Regions from separate parts of the Stenotrophomonas sp. FSL W7-1447 genome, predicted to be linked through region 1. Evidence: predicted binding sites of a transcription regulator. Region 1 holds the regulator's gene; each other region holds the start of a gene.

Region 1 (4,696 bases):
CTGGAAGCCTCGCGCCGTGACGTCGCACCGCCGCCGGCAGCCAAGCCGCGCACCGCCGCCGACGCGGTGATCGCCGCCGTCACCCGCCGCCGCAGCGCCACCCCGGCGCCGGAACCGGTCGCCGCCACCACCTCGGCGGTGGCCGCCCTTGCCCGCGCCGCCGTCGGTGCCACCGGCCGCACGCTGGACAGCGCCGACGAGATCGTGCCGACCCGTGGCAGCACCGGCTTTGCCGCCACCCTGGCGCGTGCCACCGTCAACGAACCGGCACTGCCGGAGCAGATCTTCGCGCCGTTCGCCGAAGCCATCGTCGCACCGGCCGCGGCTGTGCCGGCCAACCGCGCCCGCTTCCCGATCGATCCGCCGCACGAGGCGCATCACGAAAGCGTGGCGCCGGCGGTGCAGCCGCCGCCGCTGCCGACCGCTGCCGTCGCCGACGCGCAGCCGGCCAGCGCCGCCACCGAACCGGCATTGGCCGATGCCATCGTCGAAGCCGCGCCGGCGCCCACCCTGGCCCCGGCCCCGGTGCTGACGGTGGTCGCCCAGGACGACGCCGAGATCCGCCAGCTGCGCCAGGAAGTGGCCGGCATGCGCCAGGTGATCGAGCGCGAGATGAACCGCTTCACCGACGAGCGCCTGCGCGGCTGCCCGGTGCGCGCCACCGCGCTGGACCTGATGGACGAGTACGGCTTCGACGCCGGCCTGGCCCGCGACGTGGCCATGCAGATTCCGCTGGAAACCGAAGCCCACCGCGGCCGCGGCCTGATGCTGGGGCTGATCTCGCGCAAGCTGCCGATCGCCCCGGTCGACCCGCTGGAAGAAGGCGGCGTGATCGCCCTTGTGGGCCCGACCGGCGCCGGCAAGACCACCACCATCGCCAAGCTGGCCTCGCGCTTCGCCGAGAAGCATGCGCCGCGTGACGTGGCCCTGGTCACCACCGACACCACCCGCATCGGCGCCCGCGAGCAGCTGTATGGCTACGGCCGCCAGCTCGGTATCGCCGTGCACGAGGCCAACAGCGGCACCGACCTGGACCAGCTGCTGGAACGCCTGAAGGACTACAAGCTGGTGCTGATCGACACCGCCGGCCTGGGCCCGCGCGACCGCGCGCTGGCCGCCCAGCTGCAGTGGCTGCGCGCCGCGCGCCAGGTCCGCACCCTGCTGGTGCTGCCGGCCAACACCAGCTTCGGCGACATGGACGAGGTGGTCCGCCGCTTCGGTGCCGCCAACCTGCAGGGCCTGGTGCTGAGCAAGCTGGACGAGACCGGCCGCTTCGGCAACGCCCTGTCGGTGGCCGTGGACCACGCCCTGCCGATCACCTGGGTGACCGATGGGCAGGACGTTCCGGAGGACCTGCACCGGGCCAGTGCAGCCAATCTTGTACTTCGCCTTGAAGATTTGCGCCGAGCGGCCGATATGCCCTGCAACCCGGAGTTGAACCATGCCGTCGCGTGAGTACGCCAAGCTGACCAAGACCTTCCCGCTGTCGGCCACCCGCAGCGAGCCGCTCGGCCCTGTGCGCACCCTTGCCGTGACCGGCGGCAAGGGCGGCGTGGGCAAGACCAACGTGTCGGCCAACCTGGCCGTGGCGCTGGCCGGCATGGGCAAGCGCACGCTGCTGCTGGACGCCGACCTCGGCCTGGCCAACATCGACGTGATCCTGGGCTTGAACCCCACCTTTACGCTGGCCGACCTGGTCGCCGGCCGCTGCTCGCTGGACGACGTCATCGTCGAAGGCCCGAACGGCGTGCTGGTGGTGCCGGCCGCGTCCGGCCGCCGGCACATGGCCGAGCTGGCCCCCGCCGAGCACGTCGGCCTGGTCAATGTGTTCTCCGAACTGGAACGCGAGCTGGACATCATGGTGGTGGACACCGCCGCCGGCATCACCGACGGCGTGCTGACCTTCTGCCAGGCCGCGCAGGACACCGTGGTGGTGGTCTGTGACGAGCCGGCGTCCATCACCGACGCCTACGCGCTGATCAAGGTGCTGTCGCGCGAACGGGGCGTGGACCGCGTCCAGGTGGTGGCCAACATGGTCCGCGACCCCAACGAGGGCCGCGTGCTGTACGAAAAGCTGACCCGCGTCTGCGAGAAGTTCCTGGCCGACGTCTCGCTGAACTACCTGGGCTGCGTGCCGCAGGATGACTGGCTGCGCCTGTCGGTGCAGCGCCAGCAACCGGTGGTGAAGGCCTATCCGTCCAGCCCGTCGGCGCTGGCGATCACCGAGATCGCACGCCGTACCGCGCGCTGGCAGGCGCCGACCGAACCGCGCGGTGGCGTCGAGTTCTTCCTCGAACGCATCCTCAAGCAGCGTGGGGTGGCAGCATGAAAGGCGCAGCCCAGTACAGGGAAGTCCAGCGCTCGGCGGCCAACGATGTCATCGCCCAGCATTCGGACCTGGTGCGGCGCATCGCCCACCACCTGGCCGCGCGCCTGCCCGCCAGCGTCGAGGTGGACGACCTGATCCAGGCCGGCATGATGGGCCTGATCGAAGCCTCGCGCAGTTACGACGCCGACCAGGGCGCCTCGTTCGAGACCTACGCCTCGATCCGCATCCGCGGCTCGATGATCGACGAGATCCGCCGTGGCGACTGGGTGCCGCGCTCGGTGCACCGGCGCGCACGCGATGCGGCCGCCACCATCCGCCGCCTGGAACAGAGCAGCGGTCGCGCCGCCAGCGCCACCGAAGTCGCCGCCGCGATGGAGATGCCGCTGCCCGAGTACCTGCGCCTGATGGAAGACGCCGCGCGCGGCCAGGTGTTGAGCCTGGAATCGCGCATCGAAGACCAGGGCGAGCTGGACACCGTCGCCCAGGGCGGCCCGACCCCGCAACAGGTGCTGGAGCGTGGCGAGTTCGGTCGCGAGCTGGGCAAGGCCATCGGCCACCTGCCCGAGCGCGAACAGCTGGTGCTCTCGCTCTACTACGAGCAGGAACTGAACCTGAAGGAGATCGGCGCGGTGCTCGGCGTGAGCGAATCGCGGGTCTGCCAGATCCACGGCCAGGCCGTGCTGCGCCTGCGTGGACGGCTGAAGATTTTCGAGGCGGCGGACGCCGGCCTGGAAGAGTGAACATGCCCGAGGCGGCTGCCCCCGGCCGCCCGGAATGAACAACAAAGGAACTCTGCTTTGAACAAGAACATGCGCATCCTGATCGTCGACGACTTCTCGACCATGCGTCGGATCGTCAAGAACCTGCTGGGCGATCTTGGCTTCACCAACACCGCCGAAGCCGAGGACGGGCATGCCGCGCTGTCGCTGCTGCAGAGCCAGCCGTTCGATTTCGTGGTCACCGACTGGAACATGCCGGTGATGACCGGCATCGAACTGCTCAAGGCGATCCGCGCCGACGCCAAGCTGAAGACCCTGCCGGTGCTGATGGTCACCGCCGAAGCCAAGCGCGAGCAGATCATCGAAGCGGCCCAGAACGGCGTGAACGGCTACATCATCAAGCCGTTCACCGCGCAGACGCTGGAAGAAAAGCTCGGCAAGATCTTCGAACGCCTGGCGGCCAGCGCCTGATGGATACCACGGTCGACAGGAACGCCCTCGCCCTGCGCCTGCAGGAAGCCCTGGACGCGCTGGAGTCCGGCGATGAAGCCGCGTGGCGTCAACGCATCGACGGGCTGGTCGCGCTGCGCACGCAGCCGATGATGAGCGGCCTCTCGCGGCTGGCCCGCGAGCTCGGGCAGGCCCTGGGCGAACTGCCGACCGTGCCCAGCGAGGCCGGCGAACTGGACGATGCCTGCGCACGCCTGGACCATGTGGTGGCGATGACCGAACAGGCCACGCACCGCACCCTGGACCTGGCCGAGGAATGCCGCAGCCTGACCGAGCAGCTGCGCGCCGAAGGCCTGCAGCCGGGCCAGGACGCGCAGCTCGAGCGCATCCGCCACAACCTGACCGAGATCGCCCTGACCCAGAGCTACCAGGACCTGACCGGGCAGATCATCCGTCGCGTGGTCGGCATCGTCCGCCGCGTGCACGAAGGCTTCGGCGCGCTCGGCCTGCCGCCGGAACAGCATCGCACCGACCCGGAACTGGCCGGGCCGGCACTGAAGGGACTGGACCGCCACGCGGTCTCGCAGAACGACGCCGACGACCTGTTGTCGGATCTGGGGCTGTAAGCATGAGCGCGGTATCCGACGACATCACTGCCGATTTCATCATCGAGGCACAGGAGATCCTGGATCGCCTCGGCGAACAGCTGGTGTCGCTGGAGCAGGCACCGCAGGACGGCGAACAGCTGAACGCGGTGTTCCGCGGCTACCACACGCTCAAGGGTGGCGCCGGCTTCCTTGGCGTCACCGCGATGGTCGAGCTGTGCCACGCTGCTGAGGAAGCGCTGGGCGCCGCGCGCGCCGGCCAGGCCGTATTGCAGGCGCACCACTTCGACGCCGCGCAGCAATCGCTGGACTACCTGCAGTCGATGCTGGACGCCGTGTCGTCCGGCACCGAACCGGGCTATGCACCGCCGGACCTGATCGCCCAGTTCGATGTGCACGGTGGCACCGCGGCGGCGCCTGTCGCCGCCGCTCCGGCAGCCGGTAGCAGTGACCTGATCACCGACGACGAATTCGAAGCCCTGCTTGACCAGCTGCACGGCGGCAACGCCCCGACCGCGGTCGCACCGGCCAAGAAGACCGACGACGGCCTGATCAGCGAAGACGAATTCGAGGCCCTGCTCGACCAGCTGCAC
Region 2 (4,696 bases), 830 kb from region 1:
CAGCGCTAGTATGTTGGTTTGGAAGGCAATCCCATCGATCACCGTGGTGATGTCTGCGATGCGCTGAGACGACCCCTCAACCTTTTCCATCCTTTCCATTGCCCGATCAACGGCGCGGCCCCCCTGAAGGGCAAGTTCACCAGCGTCCGAAGCGAGTTTGCTAGCCTGCAAGGCATGATCCGCGTTCTGGCGCACCGTGGAAGTCAACTCCTCCATCGACGCAGCCGTCTCCTCCAGGTTCGCCGCCTGCTGCTCCGTGCGACGTGACAGGTCCGAGCTTCCCTTGCTCACTTCCGCGGCGGACACCCGAATGACTCCGGCTCCGTCCTGGATGCCTCGTACGATGCTGCCAAGCTGCTCCGAGGAGGAGTTCGCGGCATCACGCATTTTGGCGAAAACGCCACTGAACTGGCCGGCTACACGGTAGGTCAGATCGCCTTGAGCCACCGCCCCCAGCAGACTCGCGATACTCGAAAGGCTTCGGTCGCTGACGTCGAACATCTGGTTAAGGTTATCAATCATCTCTCGGAAGCTGTGACTAAAGCCATCTGAAGTTCCGCGTTGTGAAAAGTCCCCCAATGCCGCGGCTTGAACAAGACGACGAATCTCCTCGTTGATCGCCAACAAATTGCTTCGTGTGGTCTCCATAGCTTCTGTGATAGCGGTCTGATCTCCGGGCAGAGCCTCCATCCGTACGCTCATGTCCCCTATCGCGTAATGCTGAGCGATGTCGACGATCTGTTCGATCAGCATGTTGGAGCGCTCAACCATGGCGTTGGTGTCAATTGCGAGCTGGCCAAAGGCACCCGGATGACGGGAGCTATCAATACGATGGGACGTCCGCCCTTCGGCCTGAGCAGAGGCCATTTCCTCCTGATCAGCGATGAGAGCCTTGATGCGATCCTGCATCGCGCTCATGCTTCTCAACAGTGCTGCTGTCTCGTCTCGTCCCTCCACCTTGATTAAGTTCTCGATGCCCCCCAATGCAATGGCATTGGCAGTTCTTGTGGCTTGCTCCAAAGGAACGGTCAAACTGCGCGTGATCGCAATTGCCAACGCGATGCTGAGCACGATCGCGAGAAGCCCGGCTGTGATAAGCATCGTGCGACCGCTGGCGCTCGCGGCTTGTGCCTCACGATAGCTTGCGTCCGCCAAGCGCTCCTGAAGCTCCGCGTTGGCAAAGATGGCAGCTTGCCACTCATTGAGGAGCACATCTCCTTCTGCGAGAAGCTTAGTAGCCTGAACTACGTCACCCTGCGAGGCCGCCTCGACAACTGAGTCATTGACCCGACGCGCTGCGAGTCGCTTTTCGGTGATGACGGCACGAATCCTCTTCCCTTCCTCGTCGGCAGGGGTTGCGTAGAGGGCATCACGAGCCTCGTCGTACACCTTCCGCTGCTCGGCGATCTTTCGCATCAAGGATGCCTGGACATCCTTGTCCTGCAGCATGATCAGTTCACGCAACGAGATACTGATCTGCATGTTCGCGCTTGCCATGGATTTGGAGAGTCGAATGCGCTCCATGCTCTCTTTGACTATCGAGTCCATGCTTCGCTCAGCACGGGACAGCGTCCAAAGACCGGACGCAACGATGGACATCGCAACCGCGATCAAGATAGCGAAGGCGGCACTCAAGCGGGTACCGACCCTGAACCGCATCAAGAAATTCTTCACATTCACACCTTTCATGGGGGAGGAGTTGGCTCCTGGCCGACAACGTCAGCGGGCCAGTGATCGGCCCCATCCGGCACAACCTTAGCCCTCCCACAGCGGAGTAGCACCCCACCTGGACTTTTCGCAATGACCACCATATAAGCGACATTGCGCGACGTTCACCACCTTTCTTGACAGGCGCTGCGTATCCAAAGAGTCGGTCCTGCCCGTTTACAGCTGCGCGCCATCGAAATCAGCAGGAACATGTATCTTTCGTTTGTCCATGACTTGTCCATAGTTGCCAGCGAAGGCAAGGACATGCCCCCCTCGAGGCAGGCGGCGCCTCCTGTCAGGGGAGAGGTCCACATTGCCCCTGACCATCTCCCATTGAATGGATATTCCCGGACGGAGGCAGGGATACACACGCATAACCAACTCGGCTTCAATGGTTGGCTTCGTCCTGCAGAGATCGGACGTCGGATGCACGGGATTACACAACGCATGCTGACCCGTAGGTTTCGCCATTTGGAGCGCGATGGGCTGGTAAGTGCGTCACTACTTAGATGAGCTGGCACCCCGAGTCGAATATGCACTTGCTGACCCGAGAGACGAAATCTTGGCTCAATTATTTCCTCTTTGGACTTGGATTGGAGAGAATCCTCAACAGCCTTCGATTCGTACGAGAGCCGTTCGCCAGCAAGCTGTCACGCGAAGAGGTTTGAACAGAGCGATCTCTCTGGGCTCAACTATTGACTGAGCGTGCTTGCTGGAGAGTTCATGGATGCCTGGCTCGACCAGAGCGCCTTTGAGTGCCGCTGGGGCAGTCTAGCCCCCTTGGGCTGATCGCTCAGATGGACAAGGTCGTAGGCTTCCTTGCTGTCGAAGTAGTAGCAGAACGAGCCCTTCGGCACTCCCAGCTACTTGACGGCCTCCTCGATGCCCGTGGCGGAGAATCTAGCTCCGTCTACAACTGGAGCTCGGTACGCACAAGCTCTCTCCTGGTGTCATCAAAGCCGCGGTCCGCCCCGGAGGGCGGCCGCGTTGGCGTGATACCTCGGTGTTGGAGGCAACATGAAGTGAACTTCAGGCCGACCGCCTATCAAAATCAACCGCCAAGCGGCATCGCTCGCTCATCGCAGGTGGGCTATCCGGCGCTGAGCGGCTCCTGAATCAGCGCAAGTAGCGGACCTCAGGGACACACATGACTCCCACCTAATCTGTGGAACCACTTGGCATTACTAAACAGACGCTGCGATCAGCACCTCAAGTAACTCGCCGCAGATCTAGCAAGGACTACCTCTCTACCGCCAGTTGCCCAGCGAGGACGACGACTAGCCCAGGCAAGCTATTTAACACCTCCCAGCTCAGCGGCGATCAGCGCTGACACGTCCGTGACCGGAATGCCTTCGCGCTCATTAAATGTCCCGGCCTTCGACCAAGACATGCCGCGGCCGATGGCGAATGCAGCCCGGTATTTGCGCATCATGTTCTTGGGATCGTTCTTCAGCTCTTCCAAGAGGAAAGGCACCGTCCAGACGGAACGCTTGAAGGATCGACCAAGACCAGCCTCCAATTTATCCGCAACTTCACCATAGGTGACGGTGTCGCCAGCCAAGAAGACAATCTCATTACGAATCGTTGGATCAAAGAACACGATCTCCGCAGTTAGGCGGCCAATATCATCGGGTGTTGTTAGCGTAACAGCATTATCAAGACTACCCAGCGCGTGGACCTCACTGTTCTCGAGATCAACCACGCCAAACTCGGGCTCAAACAAGTAGCTCATGAACATACCTGTCGAGATGATGACCCAATCGGTCCTGTCTTGCGACCGCAGCAACTCGCGAACGTCCAGCTGCGCATCGAAGATATCCTGCGGACCACCACGACCGATCGCCTCGAAGTCCACCCCGAACTGCCATGGGAAGTAGCGCGGAATGCCAGACTGGAGCGCGGCCTTGGCAAGCTTCATAGGCGTGTTGATGCCCGCAGCGTAGCCAGCACAGCCGATCACAGTATCGTAGCGGGAGAAGAGAGAAGCCAACTCATCGATCGAGTCATCCACCAAATCCCCCAGCACAATTTCGATACCCGCATTACGAATATCTGAAATATCCTTCTGCTTGGACGGATCGCCCGATTTGACGGCACTTTCGCGAAGCAGGACACTTATTTTTGCTCCATCAACTTCCTTCGCACGACGCGCCAGACTGCGCAGCACCGGCATACCGAGCTCACCCGCTCCCAATACAAGAATATTTCTCGACTTAACGTCATAATTCACATTATTCATCACTGCACTCACTTCAGCTTGTCTTTCCGGTATACTGCCAGCCCGTGAACTGGCGCGAAAGATGGGCACACGCGTGATACTGCCGTCAGACAATCTCCGTAGAGAAGACATCCTTCAGTACTCCCAGACGGTCTGCGATGGACTTCGAGATGATGACGATGGGCTTCGTCGAGAGGTCCTTGCCCATGCAGGCAGCCGTTGGTCGCTAGGTGTCATTCATACACTAGGCGTTTATGGTCAGCTTCGACATGCAGAGATCGGCCGTCGGATGCACGGAATCACGCAACGCATGCTGACCCGTACGCTTCGCCATTTGGAGCGCGATGGGCTGGTAGTGCGTCGCGAGTTCGATGAAGTGGTGCCCCATGTCGAATATGCACTCTCCGACTCTGGATATGAGCTCCTGGTTCGAATGGTCCCTCTTTGGACTTGGATTGTAGAGAACGTCAGCAGCTTTCGATCCGCACGAGAAAGGTTCGATAGAAAGCTGCCACGCGACGAGGCCTGAACAGAACGACCTAACTAAGCTCAGTTATCGCTTCAGCACGATTGCTGGAGAGCTCTTGATTATCTGTCACGAGCGCGGCGCCTTCTTTTGTGCCGCTGCGGCATTCCTGCCCCGGGCTATTCGCTCAGCTGGGCTGGCATGGAGATTGTTGATTAATATCGACCAGGCTCCGCACTTGGGTGTCAGATTCGCCCGATAAAGCCAGCTGCTCGCACTCCACGCTGATGCGACGGCAATGCCGG
Region 3 (4,696 bases), 800 kb from region 1:
ACGCGTTCGCAGCGGCGTTCGACCACGCGATCGCCGTTCTTCTGCTGCTGGTTGCCCTGGATCTGCCGGCCCGCCGCACCACCGGCCACGGCGCCTGCCACGGTGGCGAGCTTCTTGCCATTGCCGCCGCCCACCTGGTTGCCCAGCAGGCCGCCGATCACCGCGCCGGTGGCCGTACCGGCGATACGGTTGGGATCGCGTGAGTTGCGCTGCACTTCCACGTTCTTGCAGACCACGCGGCTGCCGTCGTTGAAGCGGCGTCCTTCGTCGCGCGGCCCATAGGTCTGTGCGCCGGCCACCGACGATGCCGCCAGCAGGGTGCCCAGCACAAGCAATCGGGTCGAGGTCTTCATCGCCATCTCCTGAGTTCCGGTATGGCGCAAGTGTCCTCCCGGGCCTGGCAACCGGAGGTGAAATGCGCGTGCCGGGCAGCTCACCGGCCATCGCGCGTTCAGGAAAAAATCCGCGCCCATCACGATCAGCCATCGTGATGGGCGCCGTCTCCCTGATGGCATGCTCCCCTGCTAGAACTCTTCCCAACCCCCTGCGTTGGCCGCCAGCGTCGGCTCGATGCGTGGCGCCAGCACCGCCGGCCTACGTACCGGCGTCACCTTCGCGGTGACCGCGGCCAGAACCGGGCGCGCCGCAGCGGCCGCCGTCGCCGCACCGGTGCGGAACACCGAAACCGCCTCGGCCAGCAGGTTGGCCTGCTCCTCCATGGAACGTGCCGCCGCGCTGGCTTCTTCCACCAGCGCCGCGTTCTGCTGCGTGGTCTCGTCCATCTGCACCACCGCCTGGTTGACCTGTTCGATGCCCGAGCTCTGCTCCTGCGATGCGGCAGAGATCTCGGCCATGATGTCGGTCACGCGCTGCACCGAGGCCACGATCTCGCCCATGGTGATGCCGGCCTGGCGGACCAGCGCCGATCCATCGGCGACCTTGCCGACCGACTCCTCGATCAGGCCCTTGATTTCCTTGGCCGCGCCGGCCGAGCGCTGTGCCAGCGTGCGCACCTCACTGGCCACCACCGCAAAGCCCCTGCCCTGCTCGCCAGCACGCGCAGCCTCCACCGCCGCATTCAAGGCCAGGATGTTGGTCTGGAATGCAATGCCATCGATGACCGAGATGATCTCAGCGATCTTCTTCGACGAGGCTTCGATGGCCGACATCGTGGTGACCACCTGCCCGACCACTTCGCCGCCCTGCGAGGCGACACCGTGCGCGCCGATCGCGAGCTGGTTGGCCTGGCGTGCGTGCTCGGCGTTCTGCTTCACGGTGGAGGTCAGTTCCTCCATCGACGCGGCTGTCTCTTCCAGGTTCGCCGCCTGCTGCTCGGTGCGCCGCGACAGATCGGTGTTGCCCGAGGCAATCTCGCCTGCTGCCAGGTTGATGCTGGATGCGCTGGCCTGGATGCGGCCTACAATCTGCGTGAGCTGATCGACGGTGGCGTTGCAGTCATCGCGCATGCGGGCGAACACACCGTGGAAGTCGCCTTGCATGCGCACGGTCAGGTCACCGCGCGAGATCGCCTGCAGCAGGGTCGACACCTGCACCAGGTTCTCGTCGGTGGTCTTCATCAGGCGATTGAGCCCGGCCACCATGTCGCGGAAGTCATGGGCGAAGCGATCTTCATCGCCGCGCAGGCTGAAGTCACCCGCCGCCGCTGCCGTCGCCAGCCGGCGGATCTCACCGTTGATCGCCGACAGGCTGGTCTTTGTCTCGTCCATGGCCTGGGTGATCGCCGCCTTCTCGCCCGGCAGCACATCCATGTCCACCGACAGGTCGCCACGGGCGTAGTGCTTCATCACCTCGATCAGCCGGTTCTGCACCTGCACGTGCGAACCAACCAGCGCATTGGTCTCATGCACCATGCGCCCGTAGTCGCCGGGGAAGGCACTCTCGTCCATGCGATAGCTGAGGCTTCCTGCATCGTGCTGGCGGGCCAGCTCGCCCTGCGCCGCCATCACCGACTGCAACTGCGCCTGCATGCGCTGCATGGACCTGAGCAGCTGCGTCACCTCATCGTTGCCGGACGCGTCGATGCTGTTGTCGAGCCGCCCGTTGGCGATGCCGTCGGCCAGCTTCACCGCACCTTCCAACGGGCGGGTCAGGCTGCGGGTGATGGCCCATGCGGCCAGCGAACCCAGTATCAGGCTCAGCACACCGAACACGATCGACAACGTGCCGGTCCAGGATTCGGTTGAACGGTATTCCTCGCGGCTGCGCTCGGTGAGTGCCTCCTGATGCCGCAGCAGGGACGAGATGGCCTCGTTCCACGCTGTTGCCAGCCCTTGCTCGGCCAGCAGTTCCTTGGCCGCACCGTCGAAATCACCGGCCTTCATGCGCTCATGCAGATGCTGGGTCGAAGCATCGGTGGCCTTGCGTGCCGCGTCGATTTTCGCCACCAGGGTATCGCCGGTGGCATCGCGCGGGATCTTGATGTACCGGGCCCAGATACCGTCGTAGGTCTGCGACAGCTCCTGCGCCTTTTGATAATCCCTGTCGAAATCCTCGCCGCGCTTGATCACCATCAGCCGGCGGTGCATCAACACCGCGTTGTTGGTATCCAGCATGTCGTTCAACAGCCGCATCTTCACCATGTTGACGTCCACCACTTTCTCGAACTGGGCGGACTTCAGATGATTTCCGTACAGCGCCAGGCCAACGATGGCCACGATGAACAGCAGCAGCAATCCAAACCCGGCACCCAGCCGGGATCCTACTCGGAGGTTGCGTAAGGCGAGCATCTCAATTCCCTTGATCATGGCCGTACGATCGATGGCGGCGCAGCCAGGGGAAACTTTATGGGTCGATATTTTTATTTCGATCCAATAATATGAAACTGTGCAGACCGTTGTGAAGGTAGCGCACAAATAGACCCTACAGCCCAGCCCTTTATGACACCCCTTTTCCAGCAGAGGTTCACGCCACCCTGAGATTTATTTTTGCGGGTCGGAGACGGCGCACGGCAACCGGGTATCCAGCAGAAACTTCCGCAACGAAAAAGCCACCAGAGGCACGCGCCGCCCCATCTTCCGCCTCATGTATGAAAAATGGATTTTTCGCCACTACGGACGGTAGCCCCTTGCACTGCAATTCCGAATCGGTGTTACTCGGGAGTGTTCCTCTGATATCCATAGGGCTGATGCAGATGATTTACGGCGAAGCCGGGCATCCACGGACGTGTATCGCGATGGCGGTGTGACGTCCGGCCGCCGATATCGCCCACAGCCGCACGGCGCTGGGCATGGAGACCACCCGCCAATGGCTGCAGGCAAAGCTGGACACACCGGGCAGCTTCAATACCCAGGCCATTGCCCACCAGCTGCAGGCCCTGCAACAGGGGCGAAGGCCCCACCTGTTTCGAGATCGTCGTGCAGATCATCGCCAGCCATCGGCAGATCACCCTGGTTCCGGCCTGACTGCGTGCCTCCTCACGGCCAATGGCCGCCAACCGCAGCGGCGCCCGCCGGCCCCAGCAGTTACCATGGACGGCCCTGTACCCGCTCCGCTGCTGCTGCCGCCCGGCGCGGCCGGATGCCCTGATCCACGAGTCCCATGTCCAAAGACAAGTCCGCCGAACATACCCCGCTGATGAAGCAGAACGGGTGCAGAGAGATCTTATGGGAAAATTCCTTTGTGCAGCAACGGAATCGAATGTTGTTGAGTTGCAGGAAGGGCTGTCGCAACAATTCCGCAACAGGCAAATGAATCCAGGCCAGGCTCCCTCTCCACTGATGGCTTGGACGGCTTGCCGTCCAGGACAACACCATCAGACGCATCCCCTTGATTGCCGCTGCAGGCGGCCTCAAGTCCCCCCTGATCCAAACCGGATCTTTTGGAGCTCGATGCTATGCCTGCAATCAAGCGTTCCGAACTTCGTTATGAATACAGCTGGAGAGTCTCTGAGGGCGACAATCCTAAGCTGATAGCGGACGACGCCCATCACCTCAGCCGCAATGAGGGCTATGAGATGCTGCTCTATCTCAACAGCCTGACCGGCAAAGATGGCGTCGACCTCCCTGTCAAGACCCGTCTCATTGTTGAGTGGATGCTGAAAGAGCACTTCAAGTCCACTGCACCCGGACGCCAAACCGTTACCACATGGGTGGTGGACAACTGGAATCGGTTGTCGCCGCATTACCCTGGATGAGGCGATCCCAGGCGGGGAGCTTCGCCCTCCGCCTACTACTGCAGAGGAAAGCGGCTAAGGTGCAGTGACAGCTGGAAGGAAGTGACCTCCGCTCATTCGCAGGTCACGCCCTCACCCCTCTTATCGGCCTCAATTAAAACGCACCCAGTCGCGCCTTTTGCGACGATTTCCCGATATCGTGCGCATATGGAACACAGGGGACTCAAAATGGATCACGAGTATGTGGTGCTTGGCGGTGTCAATCGGGCGCAGATCGGAAAATATCTCGCCAGGACCGCGTCAGTGGTTTCAGGGATCTTGGTCTGGGCGCTCCTCGAAGCCGTAGACCTCGCAAAGGGGCTTGGGCTTGGCGCAAACCTGCCGCCCGTTATCCTCTCTCTAGCTGGTGCGGGCACGGTTTATACCGTTCTATACCTGATCTTCCGCCGCTGGATGTGGCGTGTGCCGCTCGTCGCAGGGTGGCTGAAGGTTGCGGATCTCTCGGGAACTTGGATCTGTGAGGGCCATCCATTTCCACGTCCTGACTCACTGGCCGTTGATTGG

What was found. The regulator FliA, encoded in region 1, starts transcription of late flagellar genes. The targets are predictions, from matches to a motif close to TAAAGTTTNNCNNNCNNNGGCCGATAA.
Region 2: NSQ78_RS06710 (methyl-accepting chemotaxis protein) is a predicted target of FliA. The motif match lies at 1,732-1,758, and genes of this name have one in related genera.
Region 3: NSQ78_RS06835 (methyl-accepting chemotaxis protein) is a predicted target of FliA. The motif match lies at 2,779-2,805, and genes of this name have one in related genera.

Annotation. Positions count from the first base shown of each region.
Region 1 is NZ_CP150199.1:2,266,979-2,271,674, reverse strand. Features, by position in the region: gene flhF (flagellar biosynthesis protein FlhF) at 1-1,455, shown strand, start outside; gene NSQ78_RS10645 (P-loop NTPase) at 1,442-2,329, shown strand; gene NSQ78_RS10640 (RNA polymerase sigma factor FliA) at 2,326-3,069, shown strand; gene cheY (chemotaxis response regulator CheY) at 3,127-3,519, shown strand; gene NSQ78_RS10630 (protein phosphatase CheZ) at 3,519-4,124, shown strand; gene NSQ78_RS10625 (chemotaxis protein CheA) at 4,127-4,696, shown strand, end outside.
Region 2 is NZ_CP150199.1:1,437,790-1,442,485, reverse strand. Features, by position in the region: gene NSQ78_RS06710 (methyl-accepting chemotaxis protein) at 1-1,689, opposite strand, end outside; gene NSQ78_RS06705 (aromatic alcohol reductase) at 2,999-3,946, opposite strand; gene NSQ78_RS06700 (helix-turn-helix domain-containing protein) at 4,008-4,454, shown strand.
Region 3 is NZ_CP150199.1:1,471,869-1,476,564, reverse strand. Features, by position in the region: gene NSQ78_RS06840 (glycine zipper 2TM domain-containing protein) at 1-359, opposite strand, end outside; gene NSQ78_RS06835 (methyl-accepting chemotaxis protein) at 525-2,747, opposite strand; partial or broken gene NSQ78_RS06830 (ribonuclease inhibitor) at 3,218-3,422, shown strand; gene NSQ78_RS06825 (hypothetical protein) at 3,854-4,153, shown strand; gene NSQ78_RS06820 (hypothetical protein) at 4,361-4,696, shown strand, end outside.